DNA from 2 places in the Shewanella sp. Arc9-LZ genome. Region 2 is predicted to be linked to the other one. Evidence: predicted binding sites of a transcription regulator. Region 2 holds the regulator's gene; the other holds the start of a gene.
The links. Region 2 encodes NrdR, which represses ribonucleotide reductase genes. Its sites were predicted from a motif close to AAACACNANATNTNGTGTTT; they were not measured.
Positions count from the first base shown of each region.

Region 1: nrdD (anaerobic ribonucleoside-triphosphate reductase) is a predicted target of NrdR. The motif match lies at 2,167-2,186, and genes of this name have one in related genera.

Region 1 covers NZ_CP048031.1:1,841,382-1,847,066, reverse strand. The annotation lists gene nrdG (anaerobic ribonucleoside-triphosphate reductase-activating protein) at 1-34, opposite strand, end outside; gene nrdD (anaerobic ribonucleoside-triphosphate reductase) at 34-2,151, opposite strand; gene rssA (patatin-like phospholipase RssA) at 2,821-3,765, opposite strand; gene GUY17_RS07845 (DEAD/DEAH box helicase) at 3,949-5,304, shown strand; gene GUY17_RS07840 (DUF3010 family protein) at 5,458-5,685, shown strand, end outside.
Region 2 covers NZ_CP048031.1:1,281,507-1,287,191, reverse strand. The annotation lists gene ribBA (bifunctional 3,4-dihydroxy-2-butanone-4-phosphate synthase/GTP cyclohydrolase II) at 1-379, opposite strand, end outside; gene GUY17_RS05540 (riboflavin synthase) at 483-1,142, opposite strand; gene ribD (bifunctional diaminohydroxyphosphoribosylaminopyrimidine deaminase/5-amino-6-(5-phosphoribosylamino)uracil reductase RibD) at 1,206-2,351, opposite strand; gene nrdR (transcriptional regulator NrdR) at 2,425-2,874, opposite strand; gene glyA (serine hydroxymethyltransferase) at 2,989-4,242, opposite strand; gene ettA (energy-dependent translational throttle protein EttA) at 4,504-5,685, shown strand, end outside.

The sequences.
Region 1 (5,685 bases), 560 kb from region 2:
TCACATCAACGCTATGATATGCACTGTAATGCATTATAAATGCTTCACTCTACGCTTAACTTCTTCTTGCTTACCGAAGTTAAATGGTCGTGCATCTGGGCTACCTAAATAACCACACACGCGACGAGTAACAGACACTCGGCTTGGCTCATGATTACCACATTTAGGACACACAAAGCCCTTACTAGTACAATTAAATTCACCAATAAAACCGCACTCGTAACACTCATCAATGGGAGTATTGGTGCCGTAATATGGCACTCGGCTATAACTGTAATCCCAAACGTTTTCGAGCGCTTCAATATTGTGCTGCATGTTGGGATATTCGCCGTAACAAATAAACCCACCATTAGCGATCGCTGGATAAGGTTGTTCAAAATCAATCTTATCAAAAGGATTTACTTTCTTTTCGACATCTAAGTGAAAACTATTGGTGTAATAGCCTTTGTCGGTCACACCTGCCACTACGCCAAACTGGGTAGTATCAAGCTGACAAAAACGGCTGCATAAATTTTCACTTGGGGTACTGTATAAACTAAAGCCATAACCTGTTTGTTGTTTCCAAGACTCAGTGGCTTGCTTTAAATGACTAATAATGGCGACAGCTTTATCACGTAATTGTGTGTTATCAAACACATGTTCAGCATTGCTATATAAAGCATTAATGGTTTCGTGAAGACCAATAAACCCTAACGAAATTGATGCCCGGCCATTTTTAAAGATTTCGCTCACATCATCATCCGCATTTAGGCGCACACCACAGGCGCCTTCCATATAAAGGATTGGTGCCACTCGTGCTTTGACTCCGGCTAAACGGGCAATACGCGTTTCTAAGGCTTTGCGGGCAATTAACAAACGCTCATCGAGTATTTGATAAAAACGCTGTTCATCTTTACCTGCTTCCAACGCTATACGCGGTAAATTAAGACTGACAACACCTAGATTATTGCGGCCTTCATGGACCAATTGACCATTTTCTTCATAGGCGCCCAAAAATGAGCGACATCCCATTGGGGTTTTAAACGAACCGGTGACTTTCACGACTTGATCATAATTGAGAATATCTGGGTACATGCGCATACTTGAACACGTTAAGGCCATCTTTTTGATATCGTAATTAACATCAGTCGCTTTATGATTCACGCCATCTTTAATGGCAAACACCAATTTTGGAAAGACTGCTGTTTTACGATTTTTACCTAAACCCGCCATACGTACAGTTAACATCGATTGCTGAATTAAACGCGACTCCCACGACACGCCTAAACCAAAACCAAATGTGACAAATGGCGTTTGGCCGTTGGCGGTATGCAGGGTATTCACTTCATATTCAAGTGACTGGAATGCGTCATGACACTCTTTTTCGGTTTGCGTCATGGCATAACCTTCTACGTCAGCCACTTGCCATTTTTTTGCGACGCTAAGGTGCTTTTGATAACTGATTTGCACAAACTCAGCTAACACTTCGTCGATACGGTTAATCGTGGTACCACCATAAATGTGGCTCGCGACCTGGGCAATAATTTGCGCCGTAACTGCGGTAGCAGTTGAGATAGACTTAGGCGGTTCTATTTCAGCATTACCCATTTTAAAACCATGCGTTAACATGCCGGCTAAATCAATTAGCATGCAGTTAAACATCGGGAAAAAAGGCGCATAATCTAAGTCGTGATAGTGAATTTCGCCTTTTTCATGGGCGGCTACCACATCTTTTGGCAGTAAATGCGTTTTGGCATAATGCTTGGCCACAATGCCCGCTAATAAATCTCGTTGGGTCGGGATGACTTTGGCATCTTTATTGGCATTTTCGTTTAAAATGGCACTATCAGATTGCTCAACCAAACCGCGAATAGCACAATTTAATTTACTCTGGGTTTCACGGTGTTTATCTCTATCGTGACGGTACTCAATGTAATGACGCGCCACCGACTTAAACGGGCCCGACATTAATAAATTTTCAACTGCATCTTGTAGTTCGTGAATATCAACTTCGGTCTTCACAGCCATTTGCTGCTCTACCGTCTGCGCTAACTGCTGTGCATATTGATGGTCGGCTATACCTGCAGACTCCATTGCTGCCACAACAGCCTCTTTGATTCGACATCCATCAAAAGCAGTTCGGCATCCATCCCTTTTCACTACTACAAGCATACAACCATCCTTTACAAGCACTATATATAGCGCTTTAATACACGTACAACACAAGATAGAGTGTATTAGACACATTTACGCGGAGTAATACCTTGATCCAGATCATAATTGTCGGCAGTACTTAATATTGAAAAAACACTTGCTATCAGCGATAGATATTGTAGGAATAGCAACTAATTTTGACAGGCTAATACAAGGGGATAAAATCGACATAATTTAGCGATTTGGGATGCTTTGCTGAATCGATAATCTGATGTGAAAACGCCATAAGGGTTGTATTTGACAGCTTAAAATGGTGCTGAATGACGGTATTAAGTCATTGATCGAACCTTAAATGGCTAGATCAACAACACAAATAACTTACCCACTGTATCTAATGACTCGGTAGTTATCGTTAGATAGTTGCGGGTAGATCATTGCGGGCAAGTCACTACTAGATAATGACTAGATAATGACTAAATAACCATGAGTTAACTATGAGATAACTATGAGATAACTATGAGAGAGTGAATAATCTTATCAACCCATCAGACTGCGCAGGTTAGACAATGCCCTAGTTGAATAACAAACGCGGATTTAATGACAAATACCGATAAAATAGCAAATATTCACACAGCGGCAATCAACGGGTGTATTTATCATAAACACACCACTATATTCGATACTGCTTCAACATTTCTTTAAGGTCGCTTCGATTAAATGTTTAATATCACTTACAGCCTGCTCACCTGCTTTAATCGCTTCTTTAGCGCGATGAAACTCCATGGTGCCAATATCACCCACATCAGGTACGATGCAAATATCAGGTGGCTCGCCCATTAGGCGTGAACGTTTATGGCGTTGTTCTAAAATATCCATCGATTGTGACATCACCGCCAGCATACCCGGATGGGATTTTGAGCTTCCTAAAGAGAATTTATCGGTTAAGCCATTCATATAATCTTTGCCTTTACCCCATAGGTCCATAAAGCCAGATTCAAGCTCGCGCTTTTCATCAATAGGTTCAGACTTAGTGGCTTTGCGGCTTTTTACTTGCTCTGGGATTAAGTGCATTTGGCCACGACGATGGCCATTTAAATCCACCGCAATAACCACATCAACGCCCATAGAGCGAGCTAATGATACCGGCACAGGATTCACTACCGCACCGTCCACAACCCAGCGATGCCCTTGCTGTACTGGGGGTAAAAAGCCCGGCATTGAACATGAAGCCCTAACCGCATGGCGTAAGTCACCTTCTTTAAACCAAATCTCTTGCCCAGAATATAAATCTGTCGCGACTGCAGCAAAGGGACGATTCAGCTGTTCAATGTTAAGGTCGCCAATACGATTAGCCAATACATCAAATACTTTTTCACCACTGATAAGTCCGCCTTTTCGCCAGCCTAAATCCATTAACCCGAGTACATCCCAACTTGAAAATCCACTCACCCAGGTTTCAAGTTCACCCAAATGATTATTGGCATAGGCAGCACCCACTAATGCCCCTACCGAACAACCTGCCACTTTGTCAGGATAAATATCTAACTTGGCTAAACCATTCAATACCCCAATATGTGCCCAACCTTTAGCGGCTCCACTGCCTAGCGCTAATCCCACGGTGAGCTTTGTCATCTTTCGTTCCTTCCATGCTCGGTATTCAATTTTACGATACGCCCGCCTGAATCGTCCAATAGCGACGTAGAACTCAGGCCATAATATAAAGCTAAAAAATAGCATAACTAAAGCGACTCTTGTTGGCTATAGCAAGGTGAAACAGCTATAATCGTCGGCTATCATTTTTTAGGGGATTTACCTTTGCAATTTACCGATTTTTCGTTGGACAAGCGCCTGCTTGACAGTCTAAAGCACCTTGGCATTTCTACGCCTACCGATGTTCAAGCGCAAGCACTTCCCATTGCCTTATCAGGTAAAGATTTAATGGCATCGTCTAAAACCGGCTCAGGTAAAACCTTAGCGTTTTTATTGCCCGCAATGCAACGCGTGATATCCACTAGAGCATTGTCGAAAAAAGATCCTCGGGTACTTATCTTGTTACCGACTCGTGAATTAGCCCAGCAAGTTTATGGCCAATTACGTTTATTAGTCGCCAATACCCAATATAAAGCCATTAGCGTACTCGGCGGTGAGAACTTTAACGACCAAGCCAAAGCATTGGCCAGAGATCCACATTTCATTGTTGCCACACCGGGACGTATTGCGGATCACTTACAACAGCGCCACTTATATTTAAATGGCTTAGAATTACTGGTTCTTGACGAAGCTGACCGTATGCTCGATTTAGGTTTTGCGCCACAGCTAAAAGCCATTAATGATGCCGCTGATCATAAGCGTCGCCAAACGTTAATGTTTTCAGCTACGTTAGATCATGAAAGCATCGGTGACATTGCAACAACATTGCTCAAAACACCAAGCCATGTCTCTATCGGTGAGTCTTACACTGAACATAAAGATATTGAGCAACGAATTATTTTGGTTGACCATTTAGACCATAAACAAGCCTTGCTACAGCACATCTTAAGCCAAGAGCAACACAAGCAAGTGATTGTATTTACCGCTACGCGTTCAGATACCGACCGTTTAGCCACGCTATTGGCTGCGCAAGGTTTTGCCACCTCAGCACTCAGTGGTGATTTAAAGCAATCGGCTCGTAACCAAATTATGGATCAATTTGCTCGTGGCCAATCAAAAATATTAGTGACAACCGATGTGGCATCACGCGGCCTTGATTTAATCAACGTATCATTAGTGATTAACTTTGATATGCCAAAGTTTGCAGAAGAGTACGTCCACCGTATTGGTCGTACTGGCCGTGCAGGCGCTAAAGGTGATGCGGTTTCATTTGTAGGTCCTAAAGATTGGGACAGCTTTAAAAAAGTACAATTGTTTTTACGTAAAAATTTCGACCTCACGGTGATTGAAGGCTTAAAGGCCAAATTTAGCGGTCTAAAAGATAAGCCTCAGGCAGGCAAAGCCGGTACCAGTGCAAAAGCAGCTGTGATCAACAATAGAGTTAGCGCACCTAAAAAACCTAAAGCGGCACCAAAGAGTGATAAACGCTTTATCACTGGCGTCGATGTCGGTGATGCGCCAGTTCGCCGTAAAGTTAAGCCTATTGTCATTATCGAAGACGACGGCACAGCAGAAGACTAGATAGCCCATAAATCGCAGGTAATCTGCAAGTAGATGACCAACAAACTGCGATGACAGAATAATGAATGTAGGGCAGTACACTGCCCTGCAACAAATGAACGATAACGAGCATGCCAACGGCACACTCGTATGAATAAACCAGTAAGGATTAACATGAAAATTTGTGGTGTGGAATTAAAAGGCGGCGAAGCCATTATCTGTTTACTGACCTATGAAGGCGAAACCTATAACGTGCCAGCATGTCGTAAAGTTTCATTCAGTATTTCACAATCAGCTAGCACGGACTCAATTCGTGAGTTTGATTTTGCGTTTAAAAAACTAATGAGCGACTACAAAGTCGATGAAATAGCTATTATTGAACGTGAACAAAAAGGCAAGTTT
Region 2 (5,685 bases):
TATGTCCAGGTTGCACTAAATCAGAGGCTTTGGCGTCTTTGGCAACGGCAGCTTGTACGGTCACTGCACGGTCATGAGCAGAAATACCTGTTGTGACTCCGGTCGCTGCTTCAATTGATACGGTAAAATTAGTCGAAAACTGGGCATTATTATTGGTAACCATTAAAGGCAAATTAAGCTGCTGACAACGCTCTTTGGTCATTGTTTGGCAAATTAATCCACGGCCATAGGTTGCCATGAAATTGATTGCTGCTGGCGTCACTTTATCAGCGGCCATGATCAAATCACCTTCATTCTCTCTGTCTTCATCATCCATCAAGATAACCATCTTACCTTGACGAATATCTTCAATGATTTCTTCTATGCTATGTAGCGCCATTGTCAGACCTTTATTTAGTAAGTGTTTGATTTAAACCTTAGGCATTAAATCTATTGGTATTGCATATTATGTATAGGGTACAAATGGTATTTTACTGTCGCGATTAACGTAAAAAACCTGATTTAGCGAGTAACTCCATGGTCACGCCCGATGCAGGCTGCACATGGTTAGTTTCCGGTTGCATTAAACGTTCTAAATAACGCGCGATTAAATCGACTTCGATATTGACACTATCGCCTACTTTTAAATCCACCAGCGTGGTTTCACCTGCAGTGTGAGGTACAATCGTTAATCTAAAACGAGCACCATCGACTTCATTAACAGTCAGGCTCACACCATCGATGGTGATCGAACCTTTGTGAGCAATATAGCGACTTAATTGGGCCGGTACCGATAACCAAAACTCTAGTGATTTACCTCTGTAAGCGCATTGCTCAACTTTTGCAATGCCGTCGACGTGTCCACTTACCATGTGTCCACCTAATCGAGTGGTTGCCGTAACCGCTTTCTCAAGATTAACCTTTTGACCGACCTGATAACGACTAAAGCCAGTTAAGTCAACGGTTTCAGCTGATATATCAGCAACGTAACCATCACCTAAACGCTCAACAACGGTCAAACACACGCCATTGGTTGCTATACTGTCACCTAGCTTTACATCCGTTAAATCCAGCTTACCGCTGGCAACTGTTAAGCGGATATCGTTACCTTTGCGATCAATTTTACGTAATGTGCCAAGGGCTTCGATTATTCCAGTAAACATAATACTCACTTTTTGCAGTTAAACTTTGCTGTTGTTCAGGTTTTGGACTGAACAACACGCACATTAATAGGGTTGATTATATCTGAGGATATAACGCTTATCTTGTCCAACGTTGCGTTCATCAATTAATTGCAGTGCCGGCGTTTGCTCCATTGTACTGTAATTAGGTAACTGCAACATATTACGTCCGTGGCTACCTAATAGTTTAGGCGCCTGGTAAAGCACAATATCATCAACGAGCCCTTGGGCGACAAATGCTCCGGCTAAGGTAGCACCGGCTTCAACTAAAACAGAATTAGTATGCTGACCTAAATATGTTAGCAAAGCTAACAATGGGATTCTGCCTGACGAGTCACACGTTAACTGAAGAAATGATACGTGATCTGGAAATGCAGCTTTGGTGCTTTCGGGATAATGACAGCCAGAAACCAGTAAAATAGGACTTTGAATTGAAAATAATTGCTGTGTTGCTGTTAATCTTGCGCGACTGTCGAGCACAACCCTTAGAGGTTGGAAGATTTCATCTTTTGTATGGCGAGTGGTTAACTCACCTAACGCCTCATAGCGCACATTAAGGCTTGGGTCATCGACAAGAATGGTTTCAACACCAGTGATTAATGCACAATGGCTAGCGCGGTATTTTTGCACATCAGCTCTTGCTGCACTGCCAGTAATCCACTTCGACACGCCATTAGACAGAGCCGTTTTACCATCTAAACTGGCTGCTATCTTTACCGTTATCCAAGGAAGTCCTGTTTTCATCCGCTTCATAAAACCCAGATTAAGGTCATAGGCTTGTTCGCTGAGCAATCCAACATCAACGTTAATACCAGCCTCACGTAACAGGGTTATACCGCGACCAGACACTTGTGGATTTGCATCGGTCACCGATACCACAACTCTGGCAACTTTGGCATTAATTAAGCCTAAAGCACAAGGTGGTGTGCGGCCATAATGACTGCAAGGTTCAAGAGTGACATACGCCGTGGCACCTTCAGCAGACAAGCCATTATCATGCACCATTTTCAGCGCATTAACTTCGGCATGTCCTTGGCCAGCACGTTGATGATAACCCTCACCAATAATCTTATTCTGATAAACAATGACACAACCGACACAAGGATTTGGCCGAGTGGTATAACGGCCTTTCTCGGCAAGCGCGATGGCACGGCTCATCATTTGGGTGTCAAAGGTGGACCAGTTAGACATGGGAGATAATCTCTTATTGCTTAAATGCCATTAAAACCATTAAAACCATTAAAACAGATATTATTAAGCAGCATTACTTTTGCAATTTAGCAATGGCTTCACCAAATTGGGATACATCTTCAAATGCGCGATAAACCGATGCAAAGCGGATATATGCCACTTTATCAAGGCTCATCAATTGTTCCATCATCAGATTACCAATCATTTCAGAATTCACCTCACGCTCACCTGTCGCGCGCAGTGTTGATTTGATTTTAGTCAATGCTTGTTCAATTTCATCAATTGAGACCGGGCGTTTTTCGACCGCACGTAGCATGCCGCCACGCAATTTTTCTTCATCGAATGGTTGTCGAGTGCCGTCACGTTTGATGACTCTAGGCATGACTAACTCTGCGCCTTCAAACGTGGTGAAACGTTCATGACATTCGGTACATTCCCGGCGGCGACGTACTTGGTGACCATCAGCCACTAATCGAGAATCTATAACTTTGGTATCGGTCGCGCTACAAAAAGGGCAATGCATTGAACCTCCTGCAGAAAAAAACAAAATGGCCGCTAACAATTAGCGGCCATTAAAGTTTATCCTATTTGTTGAGCAAGGTTAACCTAAACCTTTTCAACAGGCATCAAGTGACGATTAACCGTATACAGGGAATCGGGCACATAATGCCAACACTTGACCTTTCACTCGTTCAGCCACTTCGGCGTTAGATGCATCATCAAGAATGTCACAAATCCAACCGGTCAATTCTTTCGCTTCTGCTTCTTTAAAACCACGACGAGTAATTGCTGGCGTTCCAATACGAACACCAGAGGTGACAAACGGTGAACGTGGATCATCAGGTACTGAGTTTTTGTTGACGGTAATGTTGGCATTGCCCAATGCAGCATCAGCTTCTTTACCGGTTAAATCACGACCAATTAAATCAACCAACATTAAATGGTTTTCTGTACCGCCAGAAACAATTTTGTAACCGCGAGCTAAAAACACTTCAACCATAGCTTTAGCGTTTTTAACAACTTGCTGCTGGTATACCTTAAACTCTGGCTCTAATGCCTCTTTAAATGCAACCGCTTTACCTGCGATTACATGCATTAAAGGGCCACCTTGGCCACCAGGGAATACCGCTGAGTTCAACTTTTTATACAACACTTCATCATCGGCAGCAGAGATAATAATCCCGCCACGTGGACCCGCTAATGTTTTATGAGTTGTTGAGGTGACCACATGTGCATGTGGGACAGGGGTTGGATAAACACCTGCAGCCACTAAGCCTGCAACGTGAGCCATATCAACAAGCAAATAAGCACCAACTTTATCGGCAATCTCACGCATTTTAGCCCAATCGACTATGCCTGAAAATGCCGAAAAACCGCCGATCATCATCTTAGGCTTGTGCTCAATGGCTAAACGTTCCATTTCGTCATAATCAATTTTGCCAGCTTCATCGATACCGTAAGGAATGATGTTGTAAAGCTTGCCTGAAAAATTCACTGGTGAACCATGGGTCAAATGACCACCATGAGCAAGGTTCATCCCTAAAACAGTATCACCAGGTTGTAACAACGCCATAAACACTGCGCTGTTTGCTTGTGAGCCTGAATGAGGCTGTACGTTGGCATAAGTTGCACCAAATAATTCTTTTGCGCGTTCAATAGCCAATGTTTCAACAACATCAACGTATTCGCACCCACCATAATAACGCTTGCCTGGATAACCTTCAGCATACTTGTTAGTTAACTGAGAACCTTGCGCTTCCATCACACGTGGACTGGTATAGTTTTCAGATGCAATCAATTCAATGTGTTCTTCTTGACGACAAGTTTCATCTTCAATGGCTTTAAATAATTCTGGATCATAATCCGCAATATTCATCGCTTTCTTCAACATGGTAGCTCCAACATCATTATCTATATAGTAGGGTTGCGCGGTATTCTACTCTGCAACGATAATGATTTACAGTACAAACAACATGAAATTCACTGTGTTCTGAATACAAAACGATTCATGTTGATAACACCAAGCTAGCAGATTGTTTAGCGAATTGAGTCTAAAAAGCACGCTAGATAAAATCACACAATTGCCTGTTGAGTTCAGCACATAATACAGTAGAATTATCACCATCTTTGTTGACAATTAGACAGTATAATTATGGCTCAATTTGTATACAGCATGCTTCGTGTGGGTAAAATTGTCCCACCCAAAAAGCAAATATTAAAAGACATTTCATTAAGCTTCTTTCCTGGCGCTAAGATTGGTGTGCTCGGGTTAAACGGTTCGGGTAAATCAACATTGCTGCGCATCATGGCGGGAATAGATACCGAAATTGAAGGTGAAGCACGCCCAATGCCTGGGTTAAAAATTGGCTACTTACCGCAGGAGCCGCGCTTAAACGAACAACAAACTGTGCGCGAAGCCGTCGAAGAAGCCCTAAGCGAAGCTAAAAATGCACTAATACGCTTAGACGAGGTCTATTCTGCTTATGCTGAGCCCGATGCAGACTTCGACGCACTTGCAAAAGAGCAAGGCGAATTAGAAGCCATCATCCAATCTCAAGATGCGCATAATCTTGATCATATTCTTGAACGTGCAGCTAACGCATTACGTCTGCCCGATTGGGATGAGAAAATTGCCGTACTCTCTGGTGGTGAACGACGCCGAGTGGCCATTTGTCGCTTATTGCTTGAAAAACCGGAAATGCTATTACTCGACGAACCAACCAACCATTTGGATGCAGAGTCAGTGGCGTGGTTAGAGCACTTTTTACAAGAATATAACGGCACCGTGGTGGCGATTACCCACGATCGTTACTTCTTAGATAATGCTGCTGGCTGGATTTTAGAACTTGACCGCGGTGAAGGTATTCCATGGGAAGGTAACTATTCATCTTGGCTTGAACAAAAAGATGCGCGCTTGTCCCAAGAATCGTCCACAGAAAGCGCCCGCCAAAAAACCATTGCTAAAGAATTAGAGTGGGTACGCCAAGGTGCTAAAGGTCGTCAATCAAAAGGTAAAGCCCGTATGGCTCGCTTTGAAGAATTGAACACCAACGATTACCAAAAGCGTAACGAGACCAATGAACTGTTTATTCCACCAGGGCCTCGTTTAGGCGACAAAGTCATTGAAGTGACTAATTTAACCAAGTCATATGGTGACCGCGTACTGATTGATGATTTGACATTCACGGTTCCTAAGGGCGCTATCGTCGGCATTATTGGTGCTAACGGTGCGGGTAAGTCAACCTTATTCAAAATGATCTCAGGCGAGGAACAACCAGACAGTGGCTCTATTTCTGTCGGTGATTCGGTTCAAATTGCGTCGGTTGATCAGTTC